DNA from 4 places in the Paenibacillus sp. DP01 genome. Region 4 is predicted to be linked to each of the others. Evidence: riboswitches for the same ligand, from Rfam matches in the RefSeq annotation. Region 4 holds a riboswitch; each other region holds the start of a gene.
What was found. Region 4 has a riboswitch for cyclic di-AMP ahead of ACH59B_RS00140 (3D domain-containing protein). Riboswitches for the same ligand answer to the same signal wherever they lie in the genome.
Positions count from the first base shown of each region.

Region 1: another riboswitch for cyclic di-AMP. It lies ahead of ACH59B_RS06610 (hypothetical protein); the one in region 4 lies ahead of ACH59B_RS00140 (3D domain-containing protein).
Region 2: another riboswitch for cyclic di-AMP. It lies ahead of ACH59B_RS20095 (TrkH family potassium uptake protein); the one in region 4 lies ahead of ACH59B_RS00140 (3D domain-containing protein).
Region 3: another riboswitch for cyclic di-AMP. It lies ahead of ACH59B_RS00535 (C40 family peptidase); the one in region 4 lies ahead of ACH59B_RS00140 (3D domain-containing protein).

Region 1 covers NZ_CP173059.1:1,534,925-1,542,590, forward strand. The annotation lists gene ACH59B_RS06555 (DeoR/GlpR family DNA-binding transcription regulator) at 1-80, opposite strand, end outside; tRNA gene ACH59B_RS06560 (tRNA-Glu) at 327-398, shown strand; tRNA gene ACH59B_RS06565 (tRNA-Lys) at 485-560, shown strand; tRNA gene ACH59B_RS06570 (tRNA-Leu) at 576-658, shown strand; gene ACH59B_RS06575 (MarR family winged helix-turn-helix transcriptional regulator) at 824-1,279, shown strand; gene ACH59B_RS06580 (helix-turn-helix domain-containing protein) at 1,466-1,840, shown strand; gene ACH59B_RS06585 (helix-turn-helix domain-containing protein) at 1,928-2,311, shown strand; gene ACH59B_RS06590 (Rha family transcriptional regulator) at 2,428-2,649, opposite strand; gene ACH59B_RS06595 (urease accessory protein UreF) at 2,940-3,677, opposite strand; tRNA gene ACH59B_RS06600 (tRNA-Leu) at 3,941-4,023, shown strand; gene ACH59B_RS06605 (glutathione peroxidase) at 4,170-4,655, opposite strand; cyclic di-AMP (ydaO/yuaA leader) riboswitch at 5,119-5,290, shown strand; gene ACH59B_RS06610 (hypothetical protein) at 5,404-5,799, shown strand; gene kdpF (K(+)-transporting ATPase subunit F) at 5,983-6,060, shown strand; gene kdpA (potassium-transporting ATPase subunit KdpA) at 6,206-7,666, shown strand, end outside.
Region 2 covers NZ_CP173059.1:4,572,717-4,580,382, reverse strand. The annotation lists gene uvrC (excinuclease ABC subunit UvrC) at 1-1,342, shown strand, start outside; gene ACH59B_RS20100 (CPBP family intramembrane glutamic endopeptidase) at 1,311-3,041, opposite strand; cyclic di-AMP (ydaO/yuaA leader) riboswitch at 3,303-3,455, shown strand; gene ACH59B_RS20095 (TrkH family potassium uptake protein) at 3,853-5,193, shown strand; gene ACH59B_RS20090 (TrkA family potassium uptake protein) at 5,212-5,889, shown strand; gene ACH59B_RS20085 (LysR family transcriptional regulator) at 5,895-6,800, opposite strand; gene ACH59B_RS20080 (succinate dehydrogenase cytochrome b558 subunit) at 7,027-7,666, shown strand, end outside.
Region 3 covers NZ_CP173059.1:131,251-138,916, forward strand. The annotation lists gene rluF (23S rRNA pseudouridine(2604) synthase RluF) at 1-276, shown strand, start outside; gene motB (flagellar motor protein MotB) at 413-1,240, opposite strand; gene motA (flagellar motor stator protein MotA) at 1,233-2,027, opposite strand; gene ACH59B_RS00520 (hypothetical protein) at 2,215-2,508, shown strand; gene ACH59B_RS00525 (4a-hydroxytetrahydrobiopterin dehydratase) at 2,626-2,925, shown strand; gene ACH59B_RS00530 (GNAT family N-acetyltransferase) at 3,004-3,510, opposite strand; gene ACH59B_RS00535 (C40 family peptidase) at 3,814-4,314, opposite strand; cyclic di-AMP (ydaO/yuaA leader) riboswitch at 4,320-4,457, opposite strand; gene ACH59B_RS00540 (hypothetical protein) at 4,734-5,561, opposite strand; gene ACH59B_RS00545 (M1 family metallopeptidase) at 5,573-7,585, opposite strand.
Region 4 covers NZ_CP173059.1:27,302-34,967, forward strand. The annotation lists gene ACH59B_RS00125 (AbrB/MazE/SpoVT family DNA-binding domain-containing protein) at 1-82, opposite strand, end outside; gene ACH59B_RS00130 (HD domain-containing protein) at 414-1,697, shown strand; gene ACH59B_RS00135 (TatD family hydrolase) at 1,740-2,510, shown strand; cyclic di-AMP (ydaO/yuaA leader) riboswitch at 2,711-2,990, shown strand; gene ACH59B_RS00140 (3D domain-containing protein) at 3,262-4,410, shown strand; gene rnmV (ribonuclease M5) at 4,557-5,102, shown strand; gene rsmA (16S rRNA (adenine(1518)-N(6)/adenine(1519)-N(6))-dimethyltransferase RsmA) at 5,110-5,994, shown strand; gene yabG (sporulation peptidase YabG) at 6,050-6,946, shown strand; gene veg (biofilm formation stimulator Veg) at 7,147-7,428, shown strand; gene ACH59B_RS00165 (small, acid-soluble spore protein, alpha/beta type) at 7,594-7,666, shown strand, end outside.

The DNA.
Region 1 (7,666 bases), 1.5 Mb from region 4:
TCGCAAATATCATCCACCGAAATACGCTTGTGAAGCTGTAAGTAATCAACGATTTTTAACATTCGTTCTTCCTGATACATAGAAAGCTCCTCTAATATATAATCATTTCGGTATCTCGTAAGTGATTATAAGTAAATGTAAGTGATATTGCAATCGTTTATCGTGATTTTTCAGGGTTTAGATGATAATAAATAAGTTAATGTAAGTAAATGTGCATTTTACAATTATATAAAATAGCTTTTTTGAAAATTTTAAAAATAAGTATTGCCATTTACTATTCTATTTGATATACTCTTTCTTGTCGTCAAGTTGGTGTACATTCATAAGGCCCGTTGGTCAAGGGGTTAAGACACCTCCCTTTCACGGAGGTAACAGGGGTTCGAATCCCCTACGGGTCATTGTTGTCTTTACAGACTACATGTTGCATGCTTAAGGGGAATTCCTGAGGTCTGATCTAATGGCGGACAGCTAGGATGAACAGCATGAGCCATTAGCTCAGTTGGTAGAGCACCTGACTTTTAATCAGGGTGTCGAAGGTTCGAGTCCTTCATGGCTCACCATTTATATTTTGTTATGCGGTCGTGGTGGAATGGCAGACACGCTATCTTGAGGGGGTAGTGAGCGTACGCTCGTGGAGGTTCGAGTCCTCTCGACCGCATCAATGGAATAAACGGAAAAGTCTCTCGCGTTAGAGGCTTTTTTTATTTGTGCATGGATGCAATTAAACAATGATTATGATGAAATAATGATTCCATAGTATAATATAACGCCATAATGTTATAGAATAATAAATATATAAACTTATGAAGTGACGGTGAAAAATATGGACACTCAACTGTTAGGAAATATATCAGAAAATATTTTGGGCTTGTTTCCGATTGTGAAGAAGAAATTTTTCACCTACGGTCCGCTTGATTTTCCGTTGCATTTGTCGCCTAATAACTTTCAGGTACTCTTGCTTCTGCGTGAAGTGCGTTCGTCTACGGTATCCGATTTGTCCAAACAACTAAATGTCTCTCGTCCAAACATGACTCCTCTTCTGGATAAGCTGGTGGAGCATGGGTTGGCTGACCGTCAATCGTGCGACTCGGATCGTAGAGTCGTGAACGTAGCCATTACAGAAGAAGGCGACGCTTTTTGTGAACAGGTGTTTCATACCTTCTCTAATAAAATTCAAGAGAGACTGGTGTATCTGCCGGAAGAAGATTTATTGCACTTAAGTGAAACGTTGAACGAATTGAAGCGGATTTTACTTAAAATCGACAACTCTGCTACGTGATTGGCGTAAGCGAACTGACTTAAAGACCGCCCTTTCTTCGGAAAACAGGCGGTTTTTGTTGCATATTGTGGTATAATGAAAACCAACATACATAATTCGGTAATTTTAGCACACGCGATCTTTGAAAAGGGAACAAGGGACATGATATCGTTATTTGGAGAGCCTGCTAGGGAGGAAGGAACTTCTATGCAATCTATTTACCAACGCATTGAGGAGCTCATTAAGGAACGAGGTATGACCAAAAAGGCGTTTTGCCAGCAGTTGGGCATTAGTACAGGGAACTTTGGAGATTGGAAAAGAGGAAAAACGACACCAGGCACGAATAAACTCATAGAAATCGCTTCTTTTTTTGACGCTAGTCTGGATTGGATTATGCTGGGTCGAGACGTGCAGAGTAAGGTGCTGAAGGAGTCGCAGGACCCTTATTTTTTTGGAGCTTCAGGGCAACTGAATTGCCAGGGGGGATCGCTAAGTGAGGCGGAAAGAGATTTTATACTTGAGTATATTGAATTTACCCGCTTTCGTAAAGAGAAAAACCAGCCCAATTCAACTACTGATTAATGTTTGCTGTGGGATTTGATAAGGACATTCTAATGTGTACAATTGAAAATTAATTAGAAAAAGCTACAGTGTCGGAGGGGAAACGTTGTGGGAGATCAAACTATTTATCAGCGGATTGAAGCTTTAATTAAGGATCGAGGAATGACCAAGAAGGCATTTTGTGAAAAGCTTAAAATTAGCTCAGGGAATCTCGGTGATTGGAGAAGGGGAAAAACAACGCCAGGTACCGCCCATTTGATTCAGATTTCGGACTTTTTTAATGTATCGCTCGACTGGTTGATGAAAGGGATTAAGCCAGGGGAAGGCGTGCTTCAGGAGCAGAAGGCTGCTTATTTTTTTGGGGTGATGGGGCCACTGAATTGCCAGGCTGAAGATCTTGAGACAGAAGAACAGAACTTTATTTTAGAATACGTTGAATTTGCGAAGTACCGTAAGCAAAAAAGAGAGAAGGACAAAACAAAACTTGAATAATCTATGGCTAAACGCCTGGGTGATAACCCGTAAAACGAACTGAGGGTTCGGTTTACGGGTTTATTTGGTTTCCTGATAATATGGCGACGCATTGGTTGCTGAAATGCTTGTTCGGTTTAGTGTGGTGTCGCCTCCTTATAATCGTTATCGTCGATATTCAGAATTGCAGCAACTTGTTTTCTGTACCTTTGTGCTTTGCGGGTGCCGTGAATCAGATTGGACAAGCGTGAAGGTGGAATATTATGTGTCTCGCAAAATGTTTTCTGATCCAGCCGAAGCTCGACAAGCCTTTGTTTGATGGCCCACCCGAAGGAGGTGACAGGCATTTTGTTGTTCAAGAGAAATCGCCCCTTACGGATTCTTACAGAATAATTGGTGTGATATAATAATCATCAGTAAACATGTTAGAATTAACCATCTAAAACTATGATACACTTTTATACGTGTTTATACAATCTTAAATACGGCATTTTGTTAAAATAATTACTTAATTAAGTGCAAAAAGTGAAAATAATCCGACTATGGTCTGTTATTGGTGTGAATTTGGGATACATGAATAAAAATACTCTGCCGCTTGAGAAAAGGGCAGAGTATTTTTATTGTGACTGCTAGATTGGTAAACGACGCATCAGAGGGATGCTGGAAGGTGTTTAAATAGGACGGAGGAGGAAAAGGGTCTGGATGCATTCAATTGGCTACTATGGCTCATATAGGGTGGCTGAGTGATGTAGGAGCTGGTCCGATGGCTGTGGAAAAGATGGCGCTGATATGAGCTTGGCGTAGGTTTGTTAATCTTCTTCCAGGTGGTAAGCAACTCGCTGGTCATATGATCGATAAGAGGACTTTTTTCCTCATAAGGAGGATTGAGCAGTCTAAAGGCATCTTCGATACAGAAGGATACCGCTGTGGCAAAATAGCCGTGAATGGTCTGTTCTATATCGCTTCCGAGGAGGGAGTTAATCCAAGTGTGGACAGTAGCGAGTGTGCCAATTGCATTGTATTGAGTGAGTGTGTCTTCCAGTTGGTCAAATGCGAGCCAAGGATAGAGAGCCTTGGTGAGCTTGAGCAGTCGCTGGCCAGAAAGTCGCGACTCTTTTACATGCTGCGAGGAAGGATGTTGGGTGTGCAGCATTTTATCAATAAGGGCGATCCGCCAACCGTCATTCTGCTGGATGGCTGCATACAGACTTTTAATGGCCATGCCGTCAAGGGTTGTGATTTGAGGATACCAATCGTCTCGCATGTAATGTTTCAGATCCTGTAGACTGTTCAGGTGTCCAGCGCGGAAACGCTCCTCCAATCCGTAGAAACGGGTGAAACCACCAATAGGTAGGGAAGGGTCCAACAATAATGCGTAGTTTAGCAACCGGTTACCTTTATGCAGGACGGTTCGCCTCCTTGAAGTGAATATTTGTGTGATGTTATTTGACTCAAATCTTATTTATATAATAATAATTCAAATATTTATGTAATATATATTTACACTTCGAACTCAATTATGTCAAATTAAATAATTTTATTGCTTATATATGTTATATAAAGTTACATTAAAAATATTTATAATATTCTTGTTTACAAATTGTTGCTGAGAGAGTATAATAAATCTGTTGCCTCAATACATTATGACATGCGGTCGTGGTGGAATGGCAGACACGCTATCTTGAGGGGGTAGTGGGCGTATGCTCGTGGAGGTTCGAGTCCTCTCGACCGCATTATATGCAATACCCAGTTGAAAAAGCATCCTGACACGTTTTACGTGAAGGGATGCTTTTTTTGTTAAATACTTTTCGTCATATCCTCCCGTCACAGAAGCGGTCGTATGGACAACGGACCGCTCCTTAACTGTAGTGCAAGATTGTCAGTTTTTCTGCAAAAGCTTCTTAATATCTCCTACAAGTTTGTCTGGAGTGGTTTGCGGCGCATAACGCTTAAATACGTTACCTTCTCGTGTAATTAAGAATTTAGTAAAATTCCATTTGATCGCTTTGGAGCCTAATACGCCTGGAGCAGTGTGGGTCAGGTAGCGAAATAGAGGATGTGCCTGATCACCGTTAACATCTATCTTGGCGAACATGGGAAAGGTCACTCCGTAATTGAGTTGGCAAAACTCGGAGATCTCCTCGCTGGAACCCGGCTCTTGTTTGGCGAACTGATTGCTGGGAAATCCCAAAATTTCGAGCCCCTGTTCGTGATACTGGTCATATAGCTCTTGTAGCGCCTTGTACTGGGGGGTTAACCCACATTTGCTGGCAGTATTCACGATAAGAAGAACTTTCCCTTCGTATGTGGATAACGGAATTTGTGCCCCTTGTAGGGTCTGTGCATCATATTTATATACGCTCATGATATCCCTCCTAATTAAATATTCTACAATTAAATTGTGAACAATTCAACAAGGGGTTGCAAGTCCAGAAGAGTCTACAGACATTGTGCATTGTAAAATCGTCTTTTGTTCAAAACGGTAAATCGCACTTCAAATGGAGCAAATTGAGGTGTTTCTTCTCATAAAAAAGGCTTCATTCGATAATTATCTAGTACATATAGCGCATTTTCTTTCTTTTTTATAAATAAAGGGCAACCGTACCATACCCTACGCCAATATTGACATGCCTTTCATTTTCAAAAAGGGGTGAAATACAGAGTTTTAGAGAGATACGAGAAGCATAGGTTGGTTGTAAGCGTTATCCTTAATCTTCTATGCTCTAAAGGGTGATTTATAGCCTTGCCGTTGAGCTTTACAGTCTTCCTTGCACGGGTGTATGATTCAAGACGTAATTTCAAATTAACAACAATGAAGCAACAATGAATTGTCTAAAGCGCTGAATTTTGCAGTTGCAAAAGCGGGGGAACCAACGAGTATATACGGCTTTGCAAGCCGTGTGTCTCATGGGGTGAATTTTCCGGCCAAGTGCCGTAAATAGGGCGACTCTCACGTCCGAATCCGACAGCTAACCTCGTAAGCGTACAGGGAGAGGCAACAAACCGCCGTGTGCAGCCATGGTTTATTTTATCATGGAATGTATGAAGCCGGAGGAAGCCTTTTTCCTTCGGCTTCTTTTTGTTGTCTTTTTATACCGGGAGAGGAGCTACTGATGGAAGGTCGGTTAATTATTGTCACTGCACCGAATGAAGCGGGCAGAAGTTTTGTGAAATTGCTTATGTTCAAAAAATTGGCGTTTGCAGTTCTCACAAATAGCACCCAGGAGGAACGACAGCTCAAAAAAATGGGTGTGGAGCACATTGTGCGCATCAATACGATGCAAGCGGGAAAATGGAATTTTCCTAAAAAAGAAATTGGTAGTGTGTATTTGTTCGAAAACAGCTTGAATCTAACTTGCCGTTTCCTGCAAATATGTCGGCCACTAACATCAGAATTGATCTATGTTATTACGCACGGCTGTAATCCACAAGGAATTTATCGGGGATTGGGAGCGGACCATGTGATCTACACATTGAACGGAGAGGTGGGTTTCCTGCTGAACGGATAAGCACTTATAACATAGCTGGTTTATGATTTTATGATGGAATCAAAAGGGCAATCTGAAAAGCGATACGGAGGGTATGAACATGATGGATTTATACATGCTGCTCGTAATGGCTGTGAGTTATGGAGTGATACTGCTGTTTGTACGCTGGTGTGATGCGCAGACCTCAAAAGGAGGGCGAAGAGGATGATCGTTGTGCTAGGACTTACGGCTATTGTGTTCGTGTATTTAATCTACGCACTCCTGAATCCTGAAAAATTCTAGTCAACTATAGGATCGAGCAGGCGGGAACAGCAGATCAAGAATGCAGCATCAGAGATGCAGATTTTCGCAAACGTGTGCACTCAATGGATGGTCTGAATCAGGTCTGTTGTTCCAAATGCAGGAGCATTTTAAGGAGGAATAGAGGATGGAGCTACTGCAAATTGGGATTGTGATCATCATATTGTTGCTCTTGGTAAAGCCGATGGGCACCTATATGTATCACGTATTCTCGAATGAACCGAATCGGACGGATCGGATTTTTGGTGGAACGGAAAAGCTGATTTATAAGGCTGTAGGCTTGAAGAAACAGGACAGCATGCATTGGACCACGTACGCTATGAGTTTCATTGCAACCAATGTGGTGCTTGTGGGGATCAGCTACCTGCTATTGCGCTTGCAGGCTATACTTCCGGGCAATCCGGTTGGGAACAGTAATATGGAAGCATCATTGGCATTTAATACAGTAATCAGCTTTATGACCAATACGAATCTCCAACATTACAGCGGAGAAAGCGGGCTTACGTATCTGACGCAGATGGCGTTCGTCACGATGATGATGTTTACTTCGGCTGCTTCGGGGTTTTCGGTTGCTGCGGCTTTTATGAGGGGATTGACGCGGCGCGGTGAAGGGCTGGGTAATTTTTTTCAAGATTTTATTAAAGCCAACATACGGATTTTCCTGCCGCTTGCCTTTGTACTTACGCTGGTGCTGGTGGGATTAAAAGTACCACAGACGCTACAACCCACGGCGGATATTACGACTTTAAGTGGTACACAGCAGCAGATTGCTATGGGACCCATTGCCTCATTGGAATCCATCAAGCATTTGGGCACGAACGGGGGCGGTTTTGCGGGAGCTAATTCTGCACATCCTTTTGAAAATCCAAATCCTTGGACGAACGTACTGGAAATTTTGGCAATGTGGGTAATGCCGGCTTCGCTGCCGTATACATTTGGATTGTTTGCCCGTAATCGCAAGCAGGGCTGGATTATTTTCAGCTCGATGATGGTCTTGTTCCTTATTTTTCTATCCATAACGTATGTGTCGGAGAAAACAGGTAATCCGTTAATCCAGGCACTGGGTATGGATGCATCTCAGGGAAGCATGGAAGGGAAAGAAGTTCGTTTCGGTATTGGCCAATCGGCATTATTCACTGCGGTCACAACGGCGGCAACGACAGGTTCGGTCAATAATATGCATGATACATTGACCCCGCTAGGTGGTATGGCTGCTTTGGGAGAAATGATGCTAAACGTCATTTTTGGCGGCAAGGGCGTCGGGCTGATGAATATGCTGATGTATGCGATTCTGGGAGTGTTTATATGCGGACTGATGGTCGGAAGAACCCCGGAATTTATGGGTAGGAAAATTGAAGGCAAGGAAATGAAACTGATTGCGATTGCCATTTTGGTACATCCGTTTCTTATTCTTGCTCCCACTGCGCTTGCGTTTATGAGTCATTGGGGATATGATGCGGTCTCTAACCCCGGATATCACGGGTTGACTCAGGTGCTCTATGAATATGCATCATCTGCGGCAAATAACGGCTCGGGATTTGAAGGTCTTTCGGATAACAACGTGTTTTGGAATGTCACAACAGGTGCG
Region 2 (7,666 bases), 1.2 Mb from region 4:
TGCGAAGGACCGAGATGTATTCGGCTTTTCGGTAGATAAGGGCTGGATGTGTGTACAGATTTTATATGTCCGCAAGGGTAAAATGATCGAGCGCCATATGTCGACTTTTCCTTTCTACGGTGAAGCTTACAGTGATTTTATGTCCTATGTGACGCAATATTACAGTGACAACCCGGCAGTGCCGCAGGAGATATTGTTGCCGGACTCTCCTAAGCTGATGAAAGCAAAATCGACTGATGTCGATCAACCGATTGCAGCAGAAAGTGAACTTTACAGTGCGATCACAGCTGAGACTGCCAGCATTACAGATGAGGGAGCAGCACAAACAGAGTCAGACCGTTCTGCTGACCCACTGCGGGTAGCCGAAGCACGAGCGTTATATGCAGAAGGAACGATTCAAGACCCAGTTGGTGACCAAGCAGCCGGGGAAAAAGAACCCGAAACAGAAACAGAAACAGAAACTCAACTATCCGGTGGATTAGAGGACCCAACGGCGGCAGCTCTCGCTTTGGCTGAATGGCTGGATGTAAAGGTACTTGTGCCGCAGCGTGGGCTGAAAAAGCAAATGACGGGGATGGCGACGGAAAATGCACGTGTTGCTTTGGATGAGAAGTTTAAACTGATCGAGCGGGATGAGGAACGGACCTCCAAAGCTGCAAGCAATCTGGGACGTGCCATTGGGCTGGATAGTCTGCATCGGGTAGAGGCGTTCGATAATTCCAACATTCAGGGTTCCGATCCAGTGTCGGCCATGATCGTCTTTATTGACGGTAAGCCTGCCAAGAAAGAGTATCGAAAATACAAGATCCGTTCTGTGCAGGGACCAGATGATTATGAAACGATGCGTGAGGTTATTCGGCGCCGATATGAACGTGTACTGAAGGAAAATCTCGATCGTCCCGATTTGATCATTGTTGATGGTGGTCGTGGACAAATAAAAGCGGCAACCGATGTATTGGAAAATGAGCTGGGATTGTTTATTCCTGTGTGTGGTTTGGTGAAAGATGCCAAACACAGAACTTCCCAATTACTGATGGGGGATACATTTGAGGCCGTAACACTTGCACGCAACAGCGAGGAATTTTATCTGCTGCAACGGATTCAGGATGAGGTTCACCGTTTTGCCATTACATTTCACCGTGAGCAGCGCGGCAAATCGATGGTAACTTCCCAGTTGGACTCCATTCCGGGCATTGGAGAGAAACGACGTAAGTTGCTGCTCAAGCATTTTGGATCGCTCAAAAAAATAAGAGAGGCCAGCGTCGAAGACTTCCGGCCTCTCTCTATTGGGGATAAACTTGCTCGTCAGATTATAGCTGCCCTTCGGGAGGAGGAGTCGTAGAATACGGCTCCTCTTTTTTCACGGGTTCAAACATGATTCGATTAGGTCTTTTAGGACTAAACCAGTAAATGATGTAGCCTACAATAGCCGGAAGTAAGATCCAGAATAGACCTGCGCTCACATTCACGGTGTCTCCCAAACTGATCACACTAAGCCCCATTAATATGCTGTCAAAAATAACGTGGCTGAACATGGCAGCGATAAAGCCGTAACGCAGGAACACGAAGCTAAACAGCAAACCAAGAAAAGTCAGCTCAATAGGTCTTGAAATCACTGGATAGATTGGATAAAGCGTATGTCCCAGTGCCCAAATAAGCGTAGTAATCAGACAAGCAACAAACGTATTTTTGACTATTTTTTTTACCATCGGAATACCAAATAGACGGTAAACAGTCTCTTCTCCAATACCTGCCATCCAGGCCATAATCGGTAGTAGCCATGGATAAGCCATATTGTAAGGGGATTGCGTGGCGTCTGTAGTGGAGAACGTATTAAATGTACGCTCCAATACAAAGAACAAAATGGATTGTACGCCGAGTAAAATGAAGGCCCACAAGTAACCGACATACATACTGCGAAGCACATACAGCCCGTAGCCCGGCTCTTTGGCCCGTGGCCATGCATTGAGTCCAACCTGACGCATAAGCCCGTCACCACCAACCAAGGAGAAGTAGAGGGCTACAGCCATGAAGAAGGTAACACCGACCTGGAATACCATAAGAAATATAAGCATGCCCTTACTGCCTGCTTCAGCTTGTAATAAAGGCAGCATGTTCATGGTCCCAGCTATACTAGCAATAAAATAAACAATGGACAGAAAAATACCGCGTACAAATGAAGTATGTCGTCGGGTGAGTGACGCATACACAATGGCAAGTACACCCAGGACAAAGCTAAATAGGGCATAACCCGCATAAGTCATCCAATTCGCCCAGTATGTTTGATTTTTAACATAGTCGGTATAAGACGAAGGGGCTGAAAAGCTTTGGGTAAATGAGCGAACATCCCCATCTTCAAAGGTAAAAGCCAGCGTAAGTACCGAGGCGCCGATTTTCTTTTCGTCCACGGTATATTTTAATCCACCTTCCCCCTCAGTGGTCGCAAGCTTCAATTCCGATGGCTTAAAGCCAAAGCGTTTGATCCATTTTGCTGCAGCCTGTTCCTTGGCTTCAAGCGTCATGTCGCCCTCAGCTATACGTACAAGCTTGCTTCGTGCTTGTTCATCTGTAGAAACATCAGCCTGTGTGTAATTGGTGCTGGAGGTGATCCGCTTAAAGCTAACGACCTTCCCAGTGGATAAATCCACATGAATTTGCAGCTTGCCCTTCGCTGAGGAGTCAGGCAAATCAACCCGAAAGGTTTCATAAGGATAATTTTTTTTCCATGTACGATCGTACGCTTGAAGCAGTTTTTCTCTGGATAAATAACCGTACAAATCTGTTTCAGCCTGATAGGTCACGACAGGCTTCTCTGGCTGTGATTCCGTATAGCCCAGCTCGGAACGGGCAAAGTCCAGGGCGTGTACGATCGCTTCTTGTTTGCTGATGACCTTTGCATTCATCAATGATTCCGGACTTGGATTGCTAAGCGAGGGAATAAGCAATTGAAAGATAAAAAAGCAAATCAGGCCAACCCCGCCCAGCAAGCCTAATTTTTTGAAGTTGGCCGTGAGCACGACCGGTTTCCCGATAGGATTCATGAGTTTCCTCCTTAATCTGTAAATAAGAACATCCATTAAAGATATCATACTGCACAGGTTCCCGCCAACAGACCAGCGATATTCATGAAAACAGAGTGAAAGCACTTTAAAGTTTTAATAAAATTAGATAAGCTGTGATTAAGCGATGCCCAATCGCAAAATAAAGCCAATTTCACGTTTTTTCGGCGAAATCGGTTTTGTGATCTGAATAGAGAAGGATTATAATCTTGAGGCAATGCCTATGAACTATATGGGTAATGATATACATTTAAGCCGAATTTCTGTGAGAAAACGGGGGAACCATGTTACTGGGGTGAATTTTACAGTCGATCCTGATGGATCGGAAGTGTAAATAGGGCATACTGTGCTGCCCGAATCCGTCAGCTAACCTCGTAGGCTGTGGGCAGGAACCAAGTCAGGCACTCGGTTTTCCGGTGTCTTTTTTTGTGTGTATAAGTGTGAATAAAAGTTTGCTGAGTTAAGGACGCTGCGCGTTCCATTTGATCTTCCAATCGCTGTTGCCACTGAATTTTTTTGATTTTCTAGACCTTGATAAGGGTAAAATTCAGAGTCAAAGGCGAGCGCTATCGCTTCTCCAGATTCAAATGGACCGCTTCGCTGCTGCCCGCCTTAAAGTCATCAAACGTTCCATGAGGTAGTTACGTAAAGTGTAGTGAGTATTGAAAGGCAAAAGTATCCCGCTTTGCGGATACTTTTCTGATTTATAAAAGAAACTGAAAAGAATTGGTGATTTTATGAGCTGAGCGATCTCCATGCTCATAGTTCACCAAGGAGGAGAAGTGATGAATAAATGAATCCCAATGCAAGCTGGCTTCGGCTTTCTCCACCGCAAATATTCGTTGCAGGCTTTGCCATTATCATTCTAATAGGTAGTTTATTGTTAATGCTGCCCATCTCTAATACAACAGGAAAACCACTTGCGTTTATAGACGCTTTGTTTACTGCCGCTTCCGCGACCTGTGTAACTGGGCTTGTCGTTAAGGATACAGGGCTCTTTTTTACAACCTTTGGTCAAATTGTCATCGTTGCGCTGATTCAGATTGGCGGACTTGGCTTTATGACTATGGCTACCTTGATCGCGCTGGTGTTCAAGCGTCGGATTTCCTTGCGGGAGCGCCTTATTTTGCAAGAAGCGATGAATCAGACCTCTGTCGAAGGAATTGTCGGATTGATCCGCAAGGTGCTATGGTACTCGCTGATGATTGAGGGCGTATGTGCAATCATTTTTTCGATTCGCTGGTCGTTTGATATGCCTGTAGGCAGGGCGATTTATTTTGGAATCTGGCATGCTATTTCCATGTTTAATAACGCTGGTTTTGATTTGTTCGGTGAATTTCGCAGCCTGACAGGTTATGTATATGATCCGATTGTTAATTTTACAGCCATGTTTCTCATTATTTCGGGTGGTATTGGTTTTGTAGTGATGTCTGACCTGGCAGATTATCGCAAGCGTAAGAGACTATCCTTGCATACCAAGGTGGTACTCAGCATGACAGCTGCTCTGATTGTCGTCGGGACGCTTGTCATTTTTGTATTTGAGTTTACGAATCCGAAGACGCTTGGCTCGCTTGATTGGGGTGGTAAACTGCTGGGTTCTTTATTCCAGTCCGTTACCCCTCGCACCGCAGGTGCCAACACGCTGGACATTGCAGGCTTGCGGCAGGCTACGCAGTTTTTTATCATCATACTCATGTTTATTGGGGCTTCGCCTGGCTCCACTGGAGGCGGGATTAAGACCACTACATTTGCTCTGCTCATTGGAGCGGTGTTTTCGATGCTGCGGGGACGGGAAGACATTGTGCTGTTCCGGTACCGACTTGCGCAGGCACGCATTTATAAGGCTTTGACTATTACCTTGCTGGGGTTGCTGTTCGTGATTGGGGTGACGATGATTCTGTCCGCAACCGAAGATCATCATTTTCTGATGATCTTGTTCGAGACGGTGTCTGCCTTTGGTACGGTAGGACTGTCCATGGGGCTTACACCTGATTTGACAGTTGTAGGCAAGCTGGTGATTACTCTGACGATGTTTGCAGGCAGGCTGGGTCCACTCACGCTAGCTTATGCACTGGGACCGAAAAAGGGTAAGGAATTGTATCGTCATCCAGAAGGTAAAATAATTATAGGGTAAGGGAGTTTTCGAGTAGATATGAAAACGCAGCAGTTTGTAGTCATTGGCTTGGGACGGTTTGGCTCAAGCCTGGCTTTGCAATTGGTGGATATGGGGTGCGAGGTGCTGGGCATTGATCGGAATGAGGATGTTGTGGACAGTATGAGTGAGATTCTGACACATACTGTCGTGGCGGACGCTACAGATGAGGATGCGTTGCGGTCACTCGGCATACGTAATTTCGATTGCGGCATTGTTGCGATTGGTGATGATATTCAGGTAAGCATCCTGACCGCCATTTTGCTGAAGGAGCTGGGTGTGAGAAAAGTCGTAGCCAAAGCCATATCTGTGCTGCATGGGCGTGCGTTAGAGAAGCTTGGGGTGGACCGAGTCATTTATCCGGAACGGGATATGGGTATTCGAGTAGCGCATCAGCTGGTCACGCCTAATCTGCTCGATTATTTGGAGCTGTCCAAGGAATACAGCATTGTAGAACTTAATGTGCCTGCATGTCTGAATGGCAAAACGTTGGCAGAATTAAATGCTCGCACCCGCTTTGGTTGCAGCATCGTGGCGCTTCATACGGCGAATGGTATCTTGATCGCACCGACAGCTATGGATCGGCTGAAAGCAGACGATATTATGGTCATTATCGGCTCCAATGATAATATCGGCCGCTTTGAGGATGAGGTCGTTAATGTCAATGAAGAGGGTTAAATCCTCTATACCATACGGTAGCCTGCAAACGATGCGCGTGTCTCGCTAATCCAGCGTCGTGCTGTTGGGCCGAGATCGGCCGTTTCTGAGTAGATGAGGGAGGTCGTTCGGCGTGTCTCCTTCAAATCAGGCAAGTACAATGCAGTAAGTCCATTATCTCGCAGCAGTTCGCTGCGCAAATAGGATTTGGGCAGCAAAGCGGATGCCTTGCAGGTGGGAAGCAGACGTACAATCGCCTCGAAGGAGTCGATTTCCATGCGGATATCCGGCATAATGCCGCTGCGCTGGAACAAGTCATCCGTCAGGCTGCGGTACCAGGTTCCTTTGGAGAAAATGATCATCGGCAATCCTTGCAGGTCCTTCATTGAAGCCGTTCCTGTCTTGACAGTTAATTCATGCCCGATGGGGACGACTAGCTCCAAATGATCGTCAAATAACGGAATGCAGCGTAATCCAGCTTCATGAATGGCAGACCCGACAACGCCGGCGTCTGCTTTTTTGTCGCGTACAAAGGCAACGATTTCATGCGTCTTGCCGGTGAGCAGCTTTAGCTCAGTCTGAGGATGCTTGCTCATGAAAGCTTCGACGAGGGTAGGCAGCGTCGTTTGGAGTGTCGTGAGACTGGCGCCCAGTGTAAGCATGCTCTGAGCTTCATTTTTGTGCTGGGACAGCTTTTGTAAGAAGCGAAGCTGTCGTTGCCGTTGCTCCAGCGCGAAAGTATATACAAATCGGCCGGTCGATGTAATTTCGAGCCGTTTGCCCCGACGATCAAAGAGATGGACACCCAGCTCTTCCTCCAGCTTGGCAATTTTGCGAGACAGGGCGGGTTGGGACAAATTCAGCAGTTTGGAGGCTTTATTCAGGCTGGACTGCTCGACAATGACGGCAAAAGCGTTCAAATCCTCAAACAAATCTTCCACTTCCTCTCTATATGCAAAAAAGACATAATAATTAATACGTATATTGCAATTCCATTATAAGCCGAAAAGGAGTAACATGAAAGCGACACAAGATGTTCACACTTTTGTTTTTCCTTATAAGGGACACCTTGTTGAACATTCCCTGTCGGGAACTGTCATTTTATATGTTATATTACTATTGAAAACGCTATTATTGGGAGAAGGGAGCATGACCTAGATGAGAGGATTTTATTCCAGAAAGCTGCATTCGCTTCTTGGCGTCATTCCATTGGCTCTATTTTTTGTTGAGCATTTGGTGACGAACTTCACAGCGGTGGAGGGCGGCAAGGAAGGTTTTAATCGCAGCGTGGCCTTCCTGAATGGTTTGCCGCTGGTTATTGTGTTAGAAACGTTATTCATCTACTTGCCATTACTGTTCCACGGAATCTATGGCTTGTATATCGCTTATCAGGCTGACCCGAATGTCAAAAGGTTTGGCTACTCGCGTAACTGGCGCTTTTTGTTCCAGCGTATTTCCGGCGTCATTACGTTTGTATTTATTATCTGGCACGTATACGACACACGCTTTCAGGTGGCCCTGGGTAATGTAACTCATGAGGAGCTAGGCGGCGTAATGCATGGTATAGTGACGAACCCGGTCTATTTTATTTTGTATTTAATCAGTGTCGTTTCGGCATCATTTCACTTTGCTAATGGACTGTGGGCATTTATGGTCAGTTGGGGGATTACCGTGGGGCCACGTGCCCAAAAAGTATCTTCCTATATCTGTATGACCCTGTTCGTGGTGGTATCGATCGGCTTCGTTGCTTCCCTGCTTGCATTTCGCAGCGCGGAATTCCAGGAAACGGCAACAGCCT
Region 3 (7,666 bases), 100 kb from region 4:
CAGGGGATGTCCAGCGGTGTGAAGATACTCGGTCATCGGACGCTGCCCTGTGAGGTAACACGTGTATCTGAGTATGTATTCCGTATTATTCTGACAGAAGGGAAAAATCGTCAGATCCGACGTATGTGTGCTGCCTTCGGTTATGAAGTTAAAAAACTGCAGCGCCTGCGAATCATGAATATTCGATTGGGGTCCCTTCAGAAAGGCGCCTGGCGCGATTTAACAGAGGCTGAAAAGCTGGAACTGGGCCAGATGCTTGATTATACGCTTAGCTAAGGCCAGAGGCCTTCTTATAGCCTTCAGCGCTGGGTTCTCCTATATGGCAGGGCTAGACAACAGGAATCACTAAATCAAAAGGCACCAGCTGCATAAAAAATGCGGCGGTGCCTTTGTTCATATAACATATTCATGATCAACCTTCATTCGAGCTTGAGGTAGGACTAATAACTTGTGTACCGTTCTGATATTTGCGAAGAACGGAAATTTCGACACGACGGTTTTTGGCGCGTCCTTCTCCAGTCTGATTGCTTGCCAATGGTCGATACTCGCCATATCCGATGGATACAAACTTGGTAGGATCGAGCTGCGGATTGAGCAGCAAAATACGCAAGAAATTGAGCGAGCGCTTGGCACTCAAATCAAAGTTGGACGGGAACTGACTATTGGAAATAGGTACATTGTCGGTATGACCGGATACGATAACATCATAACCAGGAAACTGCTGGAGCATGCTGGAAATGGATTTGGCTAGCTTTCTCGCTTCTGGCTTTACTTCGGCCTGCCCGGATGAAAACAGGGCATTATCACTAATGGTGATCATCAGCTGGGATTGGTTCAGCTTGGTGTTCAGTAGAGTGGACAGGCCGTTATTTTGAATATACTGATCCATTTGTTTTTTAAGCTTCTTTAAATCTTCTTCTTCCCGCTGGGCGAGTTGCTTCTGCAGATCAGAGGTAGAAGTGGCTTTCGATTTTAAAGGTTGCGATACCTCTTCTTTATTTTTGCCCATATCCATAGATTGTGACGACGGATTCGCGGCCGAGTGATCCAGCACGCCAGTACCACCACTAAAAGCTGAACTCAAGGATTGAGCCATAGTTTCAAATTTTTTGGCATCGAGCGAGCTCATACCGAATAAGACAATGAAAAGAGCCAACAGAAGGGTCATTAAGTCGGAATATGGCAACAGCCAGCTTTCGTCAGCATGCTCTTCATGCGGTTCATGTCTCTTTTTACTCACTGGAATCGCCATCCTTCTGGGTCATCGAAGCCCGTTCGGTTGGAGTTAGGAAGATTGCTAGCTTTTGGCTGATGGCAATCGTCGAGATACCGGATTGAATCGAAAGCAGACCTTCGACCATCATTAACTTAAGTTCCACTTCTTTTTTGGATAGCCGTTTCAGCTTGTTGGACATTGGATGCCATAGGACATAACCTGTAAAAATACCGAGCAACGTTGCAATAAAGGCGGCCGCAATGGCATGGGACAGTTTTTCCATGTCACTAAGGTCGGCTAGAGCGGCAATCAGACCTACAACCGCACCGAGTACCCCGAGTGTTGGAGCGTACATACCGGCTTGGGAGAAAATTAGTGCGCCTGCGCGGTGTCTATCTTCGGTAGCGTTAATGTCTTCCATCAGAACATCGCGTACGAACTCCTGATCATTACCATCGATAATCATACGCATACCGCCGCGCATAAAGGGATCGTCGATCTCTTCGACCTTGGATTCCAGCGCGAGCAGACCTTCACGACGGGTAATGGATGCCCATTCGGTAAATGTACCGATAAGCTCCTTGCGATCCAGCAATTTCTGCTGGGTGAAAATAATTTTAAACAGCTTTGGCACCCGTTTCATGTCATCCATCGGAAACGCCATGAATATACTTGCTGCTGTTCCGACGAAAATAATCATGTAAGCAGCGGGATTATTGACCAGATTGACGACTGGCGCGCCCTTCAGGATCATCCCGACGACCAGTGACAAAAGCCCGAGCACAAGTCCAATAATGGTTGTAATTTGCATGATACACCTCATCCATGAGAATAGATTTTGAATCCTTTCATGCCGCATGGGTCGTCCTTGCCCCAAGCGCGTCATTATGAGACGGATTATAGTATTTATCGACAAAACTCTCTTTTTTGTTAAGGGCGAATTTCCGGTATAATAAAGTGATTATGTATTGAATCGCTGAACCACTGGAGGAAATAGCATGGGAGTAAAGCATGGGCGCGAGTATGAACAAATTTTGAACGATTTGACAGAGGCTGTGGGACGCATTCCAGATAGCTATGAATTTTTTGAAATGGAAGCAGAAGATTGGGACAGGCTGGACCCAGCGGGGTGCCAGGAAGTCAATGAGGCTTTGGCAGAAGACTTATTTTATGCACTGGGCACAGAACCTATAATCACTGTAGGCAGCGGTGTTGTGATTTATGAGCCGGAGCAGCACCGGATCTATGTACTCATCGGGGATGAGGAGCTGACGTCAGTCCCATTGATTTGATGGCCGTCTTATGGATTTATCAACGGGGCCGTGGTAATATGTACACCAATATATCGTAGTTTTGGCCGCATCTAAGCGGCTGAAAGGCTTCCGTATAAACGGGGAGGAGTTCGTAACATGCCTTTTACACAAGAAGAGATTGAAGCACATCTGGAGAAGCTGGAGGGCTGGGAACTGGAGGAAGGACGTTGGATCGTTCGGAAATATAATTTTTCCAGTTTTATGAAAGGAATTGCCTTCGTGGATGAAGTTGCCGCTATATCTGAGGCATTTAATCACCATCCATTTATTACGATTGATTACAAGACCGTGACTCTGCGTTTGACCTCCTGGGACGATGGCGGTATTATGGCCGTAGATATTAAGGAAGCCCAACAATATAATGAAGCTTTCGAAAAAATGCGCAGCAGTCATTGAGTTTGTAATGATCTGTCGTATATATGAAGAGCGCCTTCGTTATACAACATCGCGGTTGTATAGTGAAGGCGCTCTTATTTATAGAACCCGATTCTGTTGTTCAGGACGATATACCATACAATGGAATGGTTTTCTGCCATCTGGAGTCTGGCGTTCATAGGTATCCGTCAGCTCAAATCCAGCTGCCTTGTAGGCTCGGATAGCCCGCTGATTCCAAGTGAGAACCTCTAGGTCAATTTCATTCTGCGGATGACGTCGTCTGGCTTCCTCGGCAATGGCCCGGACAAAATCGGAGCCTGTGCCATGTCCGCATCTTTCGGGATGCATTCCAAGACCCAGCCGGGTCACACCGACCATAGGGAAATATTGAGCAAATCCCGTCAGCTCATTCTCTTCGTCCAGGACCGCAACATATTGCTCTTGGCGAAGCGTGGGACTTCCAAATTCGACTTCAAGTGCCTTCATTTGTTCCCAGGGAAGCCAGCCGTATATGTTGTAGGGGGGATCATAGCGCCACTCACAGATTTCAGCCGCTTGATGCTCGTCCATCGGTACGATCCGGTAGTTGGATATTGAGGCCGGCACTTTTCCATTCCTCCTTATGCAGGTACTTCAATCATTAACCACAGATTGTAGACAAGTTGTAGGAGAATGGCAAGCGTGTTTATTTCGTACCTAAGTCGGGTATACATTCAATAAGAAGGATTTACTGCTCATATGCTCCCCCAGCGGTGACGGTAAAACCGACGATGTTCGCTAAAATTGAAACCTTTTGAGGTGTCAGTTCGTCAGTAATGATAATCATTGCTGATGTAGTGGACATAAAAAACCGCAATTCGATTCCGGCCAGAATCAAATTGCGAATAGGGTTAGCTTGCTGTGCGGTAGTTATTCTACGTTGTCGTCATCAGGAATATCTGAAGCTACAGAATGGTAAGCGTCTGTGCTCATAATTCTTTTTGCACCGACATAACGGTTAGCGTAATAATTTTCGTTCAGTGAGCTAACTACTACACCACGTGAAGTCGAGGAGTGGGCGAATTTCCCTTCACCTACGAAGATACCTACATGGGAAACGCCTCTTCCTGTGGTGTTGAAGAACACCAGGTCGCCTGGTCTCATTTCATCGCGGGATACAGAAGAACCCATTTTGAATTGTGATCCAGATTGATGCGGCAGTTTAATTCCCAGTTTGTTGAATACATACATTGTGAAGCCGGAGCAATCGAATCCCTCGAGTGTAGTGCCTCCGCTTCTGTAGTTCGTTCCTTTGGCATCTTGGATGACCTGGTCCATCTTAGAGTCTGCAAATGCACTGCTGCCACCGAATGTAAAAGATGTAAAGGCAATGGCGAGACCCATGGCTGCGATCGTTAGCTTCTTCTTCAAAAAAAATATACCCCTTCCAATGCCTGCGAGGTTAGCTTAAGGATTCGGTAGAAGGTTCCCCTATGACCACTCTGTTGCGAGATCAATTCACCCAAACTGGTTCCCCCGCTTCCTAGGTGCCAGGAATTAGGCTTAACTTAAGATGTGCACCTTGGAGAGCAGTATTCACGACAACGATGTTTTTAAGATAAAGGTTACAATAAAGATTACAAAGTTGTTACTATCAGTTCACTGCGATTATTGTAACAAAGACAGCAGGCTTTGGCAAATGTTTCATCGCAAAAAGTTACAAAAAAAATCTGTTCCTAACGCTCCAGGAACAGATTCTGTTAACAGTATTCAGTTATGTGCTGTTTGCACGGGAAAGAAAAAAGTTTTTTCGACAGCTGAAAATACAGGAGAGAGCATATTGTGAGAGGTTAGCCTCTGCTGGAGATATCGATGTGCCATAGCCGATACTGCGAACTGATATGCCACAGCCTGACCAGACTGGTAACAAAATGATACGATTGCTGGAGAATCAGTGCCAACATACCCGTCCAAATCATCGCCACGGTGCCAAATAGACCGAAAACTAGCAACACACAAGTACCGAGCAACAGGGATACACCAACAGCCGGAAGAAGCTGGCGAAAGAAGGCGAGCAGGGAGGATAGTATGGTGTGACCACTGACAGTGCCCAACTGCATATACAGGATGCACTGCCGAATGACCCAACCGTAAGCTATCCACCCCATGGCATAGGGCAACAAATGTAGCAGGTAAGAGGAAGATTGCAACGTTCCTACTACAATAGGATAGAGTCTCGGTACCACCCAAAAGGCGGGAAGCAGCAGCAAACCCAACTCGATGATGTAATACAATAGCGATGACATACCGTGGCGTTTCATCCCCTTGAAGAAGGACAGGCTTTGCGGTTCAGACGCATCGGTATGCAGGCTTTGATATATGCCAGCTCTAATGAAGGGAGTGATTAGTATGCGCAGTACGGTCGCCCCTAGTAATATCCACAAGTACACATGTACTTCCCGGCTGTCCATCAAGGCGATCTGGCCCTCCATCCAAAACAAGGTCTTTCCCAGTTCGTTTTGGCTCTGATCAGGATAACGTAGCAGCAGCGGGATAACGGCAGACTGTACCAGCCTATAGAGAAATACTCCCCACAGCAGACGATACAGAAATAAAATGATAACGATATAAAAGCGTATGCGTACCAGCGCCCAGCCTTCTTTTATAACAGTCCGCATCTATAGACACCTCACCATGACAGACTTCCAAGCAGTGTCTCCAACAGCTTGGTTACACTTACACTCCAACGGGTTTGTTGTTTTTCATCCAATTCAGCCTTCAGGCTATTATTAATATGCTTGTTCTCCAGTGCAATAGTGTATAGAGGATCTACAGTCACATAGGACACGGGGGAAGCGCTTTTGAGTCGGAAAGTTGTACTTTTGCCCGCACCATCCCATGCCTTGAATATCGTTGAGCCATCCTTGAAGGTAAATTGAACAGGTATTTTGGGATAATCTGCTCCTTTTTTGCTGAGCGTCACGACTGCTTCGTATCCATTCTCCAGCTTGTGGTTCATGATGCGATCGACTGAAAAGTCCGCCATCTGGCCGTCATATACATATTGTTCAAAATAGTGGCTCCATGATCGTCCGGTCACTCTCTCCACGACATGTTGAAAATCCTGTGAGGTCGGATGCTTGAATCGATAAGTCTGGACGTAGGTCCGCATAATCCGGTCCATTTTTTTCATACCCACCTGACGCTCAATACCTCGTAGTACTAATTTACCTCGTGAATAGGCATTTTGCGCATACTCAGCTGCCGATCCATACTTCCAGGACTCACGGTTTAGCGGCTGTGGGGAAGCTACCTGTCCCGATTGTAATGGCAAGTTGGGGGTAAGCCCATACTCTTGTTCCATGAGCCGTTCCTCTGCATAGGAGGTGAAGCCTTCATCCAGCCAAGGCTCCTCAAATTCATTGTTGGCTACCATTCCGTAGAAATATTGATGCCCAATTTCATGAACCAGCGTCCGTTCCAGATTATAGCCAGGATTCAGTTGGTCCGCAGCTGCGGCCGTGATGAGTGTCGGATATTCCATGCCGCCGGCTCCACTGCCTGTTTTGGGTGGAACGACGATGGATAGAGTGGAATATGGATAAGGCCCGTACCATTTGCTGTAGTACGAAAGGGCAGCCTTGGCTGCGCTCATGTAACGTCCTTTGAGTTCCTTATGGGACGGGTCCAGATAGAGCTTGATTTTGACACCAGGAACCTCAGTAGAAGAGAAGGGTTCTTCTACGGCTACAAAGTTGGGTGAAGCAGACCAGGCAAAATCGTGTACATCATCGGCATAAAATTGATATATTTTCTGGCCGTTCTGTCGTACTGCACCACGGGTGGGAAAACCGGTCGCTGCTACGATGTGTGTTTCAGGCACCCGAATCCGTATACTGTAAATTCCAAAGTCGGCATAGAACTCGGAGTTGCCATGGTACTGATGGAGGTTCCAGCCCTCTTCGGCGCGTCCACGTTGTCCTGCAGTCTCATAGACGCTGAGCTTTGGAAACCACTGTCCAGCCATTACAAAATCATCTGTCGCACCCATACGAGCAAAAATGCCAGGCAGTTTGACTTCAAACTTCATATATAGTGTGATTTCTTCGCCACCCCGTACCGGTTTGGGTAGACGCACCTTTATGAGCGAACGGTCGCTTGCGTTACCGTCATCTGGTTGTACATATTGAGTGCGGTGCATGAGAGATAAACCGTCTTCTGTTTTTAGTTCGGTCAGCGTCATGGAGCCAAAGCCGTCCTTAGGCATGGTGTCTCCGCGCAGCTTTCCGCCGGATTCCTTCATAAAGGTGGTTTCCATGGAAGAGAAGGCATTCGGGTATAGATGAAGATACAGATCATTCACAGTTTTCTTACCCGGATGCCTCCAGGTCAGTGTCTCAGTGCCTCGCAAAACCCGTCCTTTTTCCAGAGATACATCAATGTGATATTCCACCACCCGTTTGCTGAGAATTTCCGAAGCGGGCTGTGGAGGGTTCTTGGGCAGATCGGGCATGATGTTGGCCCCTAGAGGCTTGCCCATATTTGGCGCAAGCGCAGACTCAGACTCGGAGCCGTATAGTGGTTTGCCTGCGGACTGAGAGACGGATTGCGATTGGGGTTGCCAGGCAAACCATAACGTCCCTGCGAGGAGTCCGAGGGCTAGTGTGGACAATAAAACGATTTTGGTGCGTGCTGGGGTCATACAATGGATACCTCCCGTTGACAAGCATCTACAGCATGTATATGTTTGCTTTCGGGAGATTATTAGTTAAAATATTTATAG
Region 4 (7,666 bases):
CCAGGGTACGGCGCAATTCGATTGGAATAACAACACGTCCGAGCTCGTCAACTTTTCTTACAATACCAGTGGATTTCATCATAATAAATCAGGCTCCTCTCGCCGTTTAAAATAATATAAGTGTCATCATTCGACAAAATTTTCTCTTTTCTGATATTTACTATACCAACGATTCCCAAAACAGTCAACCTTAAAAAAGTAGTAACAGCCTAATTATGCAAAAGTATTTAGAACAAAGAGCTTTATTCATGTGAATTACCTTATTTTACGGATGATTTGTCTTGTGTGTCGATTTGGAAATGTCGAAAAGTGATAATTCGACATATTACGACAAAAAATGTCGAATAAGGCAGGTCGTTTAGGATTTTATTGTATTTTAATCCATTATTCCGAATATTAAAGGAGCTGATATCTTGCACCAGCCACTCAGTGAAGAAAAAGTTTTTAAGGACCCGGTACATAATTACATCCATGTTCAGGATACTGCGATATGGCGATTGATCAATACGCCGGAGTTCCAACGTTTACGACGCATTCGGCAGTTAGGCACATCTTATCTGACGTTTCATGGAGCGGAGCATAGCCGGTTTTCACATTCACTGGGCGTATACGAGATTACGAGACGCATCATTTCCCAATTTGAACGTGGAGACTTTCCCGACTGGCCAAAGGAAGAAAGACTGGTTGCTCTGTGTGCTGCTTTGTTGCACGATGTGGGGCACGGTCCATTTTCTCATTCCATTGAAGAAGCCTTTCATATGAACCATGAGGATTGGACATGCCGCATTGTACTGGGCGACACGAAGATTAACGCTGTGCTACGGCAAGTGGATGAGATGCTGCCCCACAAAGTCGCGGCGGTTATAGCCAAAACGTATGATAAGCCGATTGTTGTCAACCTGGTAACAAGTCCGCTCGATGCTGACCGTATGGATTATTTGTTGCGGGATGCTCATTCGACAGGTGTTAACTACGGAACGATTGATTTGGATCGTATTTTACGTTTGTTGCGTCCTCATAATGGGAGAATTGTCGTAAAAGAGTCGGGTATGCATGCTGTAGAGGATTATCTAATGTCACGCTATCAGATGTACTGGCAAATTTATTTCCATCCTGTAACACGCAGCTCGGAAATCCTGTTACGTAAAATTTTTAAGAGAGCAAAGGAATTGTTCAAAAACGGATATGAGTTTGGTTTTCTGCTTGATCCGCTGCCCGATCTGTTAAAAGGGGAACTAACAGTGGAGCAGTATTTGATGCTGGATGAGTCTTTGATTCAGACGGTATTTAGCCAATGGAAACGAGAAAAGGATGAAATTTTAAGTGATTTGAGTAGCCGTTTTATGGATCGTAGATTGTATAAATATGTAGAGATTGAAAATATGGATACAGATACCGTTGACCATATTCGAGAGGCTTTGAAAGAGGCTGGATTGCATCCTGAATATGATCTTGAAATTGATTTTCCAACAGATCTTCCTTATGATGTGTTTCGGCAGGGCGGTTCAACGGACAACCAGATTTTACTGCTTGGACGTCAGGGCGAGGTGCGGGAAATATCCGAAGTTTCAGAAATTGTACGCTCAATAAGTGGCATTCACCGAGGAAAATATCACATGTATTTTCCCCAGAATAAATTGAACGGGGTAAAAGACAGGCTTCCTGCCGAAATAAGGAATTATTTTGTCAAACAATAGACAAATATATAGAAATGTAAGTAAGAAAAGGAGATGAAAACCTTGGATTTATTCGACACTCATACTCACCTAGATGCGCCACAATTTGACGAAGACCGTGAAGAAGTTATAGCACGTGCTGTCGAATCAGGAGTAACACGGATGATCAATATCGGATTTAATCGTGAGACCATTCCATCCACCATGAAGCTGGCTGAGACGTATGATTTTATTTATGCAGCCGTTGGATGGCATCCGCAGGATGCCATTACAATGCAGGAGGGTGATTTAGAATGGATTGCATCGTTATGCAGTCATAAAAAGGTTGTAGCGATCGGAGAGATCGGTCTGGATTATTATTGGGATACATCACCAAAGGATGTGCAGCAGCGGGTACTTCGAAATCAAATTGGCCTGGCACGTGAGCTCAACATGCCAATTGTTATCCATAACCGAGATGCACATGAAGATATTGTGAGGATTTTACGTGAGGAAAAGGCGAGCGAGATTGGCGGAGTCATGCACTCCTTTTCTGGGAGCTGGGAGACCGCTAAAATGGTGCTTGATATGGGCTTTCACCTTTCCTTTGGCGGGCCCATAACGTTCAAAAATGCCAAGCAGCCAAAAGAGGTACTGGCCCTGGTTCCGCTGGATCGTCTGCTGATTGAAACGGACGCGCCATACTTGACGCCTCATCCGTTTCGCGGGAAGCGAAATGAGTCGGCCCATGTGAGATTGGTGGCAGAGGTAGCTGCCCAAATTAAGGGAATTACAGTGGAGGAATTGGTATCCATTACGACCCAAAATGCTTTGGAACGATTTGACATTCAGTGAAAAAGCGAAGAAATCAATCAAAATAAAGAGATAGACGGAGCTAATTATGATTTTGTTGCAGGAAACTCAAGAATATTACAATTTTTTAACCGAATATTTTAAAAAATGTACTTGAAACCTGCTTTACAACATGCATGGAAACAGGATATCATCTTTTCAGTGAATTGTTGTTGAGTGTAAACATCAACAAATCATTTCATGAACCAGTCTCGCTGAGTCCCTTTTGCAGGGAACGGGGGAACCGATATGGCTTACAGTACGTCCGGCGTATGTGCAAGAGAGAATGTCTCTTCAGCAGCCGGCTCAACCGAAATTCATTTCCCGAATGGGATGAACAGGTAGAGAAGCCGTATTTCGATTTCTTTCTGGGTCTTCGGGGTGAATGTGAAGGCGACCGCCATGAGCGGTTGACCTAAGCTAGGGCGACTCTCTACGTCCGAACCCGACAGCTAACCCCGTAAGCGTAACAAGAGAGAAGCCATCTCGTGCATGAGTTTTCCCGCATATTCACACATGTCGGAAGCCACGAAAGAGCTCTCTAGTCTCTTTCTTTGGCTTTTTTTGTTGTGAATAAAAGAAAATCTGTCATCATACTGTGGTTAAACAGGGGAGGACAGCATGCCGCGAAGACGGGTACATGGTGCAGGACAGTCGCAGTACGGGCTTGTCTTGTAGAAAATCTGTTATAGTCACGTCAACGATCAACTATGTCTTACTCCAGACGGCGGGCTATGTAAGGAGGACGGAGGAAATGGGCATTTTCCGAAAAGAGGAGACCCATGAGTCACGCTCATCCAGCATGTCTTACGTATTACGTTGGAAGCAAGAGAATGTGCGCCAGGCTGCTTTGGTTGCTATTTTTCTAATCGCACTAACGATTATGATTTCAATTCTGATGTACACGCAATCTAAAAAACAAGTCTTTTTTGTCATCGATGGTAAGGCATCTGCGGTAGAAACCCGGGAATCCAAGCTCCAAGATTTGCTCAATGAGCATTCTATTTCACTTCAGCCGCATGATACAATTTCCATGCCGCTAAATGGAGCAGTACAGGATGGGGATCGCGTAGTCATTAAACGTGCCAATCAGGTTAAAGTATCCTCAGGCAATAAGACGAAAAAGCTGTACACAACAGAAAATACAGTAGAGGGTGCCATTCGCACTTCGGGCTATAAATTATCATCAACGGATAAAGTTTACCCTGCGTTGGATGCCTCTGTTTCAGCTAACATGGACATAAAAATCGTCCGTGTGAAGAAACAGCAGGTCGAACAGAAAAAACAAGTGCCTTATCAGGTCATCAAAACGGCAGATCCAAGTCTCTATAAAGGCGATAATCGAGTCATTCAAAGTGGCAAATCGGGTGTGGTAGTCCAGCATGTTCAAAAGGTATACCATGATGGAAAATTGGTATCCAAACAGCTGGTCAACAAGGAAGTCGCACAGAATCGTGTGGATAAGGTAATTGCGGTAGGAACGAAGAAGAAACCGGTCGTTCTAGCTGCTTCCATCGGCCCTAAAGATGCGGTTAAGGCTACAAAGGTTAGTTCGGGCAGTGCTGTCCGTAAAGCAGGTATTAATTTTAATTATAGAAAAGTTTTACAAAATGTCTCCATGACGGCGTATTCCGCACAGGAGCCAGGTATCGGTACACGTACCGCCTCCGGCACGCGTGTCACGGAAGGACGCACCATCGCTGTCGATCCGAGTGTAATTCCAATCGGGTGGTGGGTGTATATTGAAGGGGTGGGCTTCCGCCGTGCGGAGGATACCGGTGGCGCGATTAAAGGCCACAAAATCGATGTGTATTATGAGAGTTTGAGCCGGGCCAACCAATTTGGTCGTAAGCACGGTAAAACCGTATATGTTATCGGACCTGTAAAGCCGGAAATCAACTAAAACAGGTTGTGTATGTTGAGGACAATGCGATAGTATTAACAACATAGTTATGCCATGCTAAGAAGAGGATACCCTCTTCTTATTTTGTTTTCAAAAGCAGGGAAAGATAAATATATGTTGCTGTGTAACAGTGGAGGGAAACGAAGATGATCAAGGAAGTGATCGTGGTGGAAGGCCGGGATGATACGGTAGCCATTCGCCGTGCTGTCGAAGCAGATACGATAGAAACTGGCGGTTCAGCCATTAATAAAATGACGCTGCGAAAAATTGCATTGGCGCAGGAACGGCGGGGGGTCATTATTTTAACTGATCCCGATCATGCAGGGGAGCGTATCCGTAAAATCATCGCCTCCAAGGTACCCGGCTGCAAGCAGGCTTTTATACCTGAGGCAGAGGCGACGCGCAAAGGGGATATTGGCGTAGAGAATGCCTCCCCGGAAGCCATCAGACACGCTCTCGCGCGGGTACATACGACAGTGGAAGGTGCCGAACCGCTGATTGAATGGGCGGACCTGATTGACGCTGGACTTATTACCCATCCCAATGCTGCTGCACGCCGTATGGCCTTGGGGAATGTACTGGGTATTGGCTATTGTAACGGAAAGCAGCTACATAAGCGGCTCTCTGTATTTCAGATCAGCCGTGAGGAATTTGCCAGTGCGCTGGCACAAATCGAAAGTGAAGGATTGTGATATCCGTATGACAGGGATTCAAGATATAGCAACACCGCGGCGTACGAAGGAAATTATTCAAAAGCACGGTTTTTCGTTCAAAAAGAGCTTGGGACAAAACTTTCTGATTGATCAAAATATTTTGAGCAAGATTGTAAATGCTGCCGGTTTGGATGATACAAAGGGTGCGCTTGAGATCGGTCCGGGGATTGGAGCTTTGACTGAAAGATTGGCGCAATCGGCTAAGGCAGTTACCGCTGTCGAGATTGATCAGCGGCTGCTGCCCATTCTTGAAGAAGTGCTGGCCCCTTACGATCACGTAAAGGTTCGTCATGGAGACGTATTGAAGCTGGATTTGCGTGAGGTGTTCGCAGTCGATTTTGCAGACGTGAGCAAAGTGAGTGTCGTCGCTAATCTGCCGTATTACGTCACTACACCGATTCTGATGCGTCTACTGGAGGACAAGCTTCCTTTGGAGAATATCGTCGTTATGATTCAAAAGGAGGTGGCTGAGCGCATGGCTGCGTCTCCTGGTACGAAGGATTACGGCAGCTTAAGCATAGCCGTGCAATATTACAGCGAGCCTGAGTTGGTCTGTACGGTGCCGAATACAGTATTTATTCCTCAGCCGAATGTTGATTCGGCAGTTATTCGGCTGCGTGTACGAGAAGTTCCTCCGGTGGAAGTGGTGGACGAGAAGCATTTCTTTGAAGTGGTTCATGCCGCCTTTGCCCAACGTCGTAAAACCATTTCAAATAACCTAAAAAGCCGCTTCTTCACTAAAGAGAACAGGGACACGCTGGAGCCGCTGTTGCAACAAGCTGGTATTGAGCCTTCCCGTCGAGGGGAAACGCTGAGTATCGAGGAATTTGCGCGTCTCAGCGCCGTGCTGTTAGAGGCTGGAATATCCTAAATTGGAACCAAACTGTGCATTCACCCATACGATATAGGAGGGGTGATACAGTGTGATGAGTTTAGGAGACTTGGTCGTTCGGAAATCGTACGGCGGTGATGTCACGTTTCGCGTTGAGGACATCCAGCGGGATAAAGCGATCATTAAGGGGACGGAATTTCGGCTACTGGCTGATTCCCCGGTGAACGATTTGGTCAGAGTGCCGGCAGACCAGGTTAGCGGTAAGACTCAACAGGCCCACATTAAGGCCGGGGAGTCTCTTAATCTTTTGCAACGGGCACGCCAGCAGCAAGCTGCCCGTAGCCAGGCGGCTCTGATTGGAGAGTGGAGTGATCCGGTGGAGTCAACGTATTTTGAAATGCCAGGAAAGGTTCTTCATCTGGATGGAGACCCTGGCTATTTAAGGAAATGTCTCAGTCTATATGAACAGCTCCGTGTTCCCGCAGAGGGACATCACGTTCACGAATCGGCGATGGCGGATACGTTATACCGACTGCTTCCCCGCATTCGTCCTGATATTGTAGTCATCACTGGACATGATGGTGTGCTAAAGCAACCGCAGCCTTATGATTTGTACAGCTTGAAAAGCTACAAGAATTCGCAAAATTTTGTGGCAGCGATTCAGGTAGCGAGACAATATGAGCGTCATCTGGATTCACTGACAATTGTAGCGGGTGCGTGCCAGTCCCATTTTGAGGCGCTGCTACGTGCGGGAGCCAACTTTGCCAGTTCCCCAGGGCGTATCTTGATTCACGCTCTGGACCCCGTTTACGTGGCTGCCAAGGCCGCATTTACTTCAATCCGTGATACGGTCAATATGGGAGACTTGTTTCACCAGACCATCAGTGGCAGCCGCGGAGTGGGCGGAATTGAAACAAGGGGAAGCTACCGCATCGGTTTGCCGAAGCTTGAAAATTTGTCAACGCTTAAAGTAACGCCTTCAGCGATCTGACATTCAAATGTGTATGATAGGATTTATCTGAACAAAAGCCTCTTTTTAGAGGCTTTTTGTCATTTTTTATGTATATTATTCCTGTTCGCAAAAAAATTAAATTGACAACTTATTTTTCGTGTTGTTATAATATTTAGCTTGATTTGACAATCCCTCTAAAATTCGTTATAATGGACAAGGAAAGAGGTGGTCGTTAGGCAATGGCTAAAAATACGCTGTTGGAAATCAAACGCAGTCTCGACGCACATGTAGGGCAAAAGATTTTGCTGCGGGCTAACGGCGGACGCCGTAAGACCGTCGAACGAACTGGTGTCTTGGAAGAAACGTACCCTTCTGTTTTTATCGTCAAGCTGGATCAGGAGCAACAGACGTTTAAACGTGTCTCCTACAGCTATGCTGACATTCTTACCGAGTCGGTGGAGGTCAGTGTATATGATCCCGACTCTCACACAAGTGTAGTCGAATATTTCGAAACACCTTAATTCTTTTTTACGTGATTTATACCAGCTTTGCAGGTTTAACGGCGACCTCGTCATTTTTAATGGCGGGGTCGTTTTGTATTTGCAGAGCAGGATGAAGCATGATATCTCTGCACATACTAAGGCGGGAATGATCTTCCTTATTCCATTGCCGAAGGAGGCGTATGCATGAGCCGAAGAAGACGGAGTGTTATGTCGGAAGAGCTAAAGTACGAACTAGCCAAAGATCTTGGGTTTTACG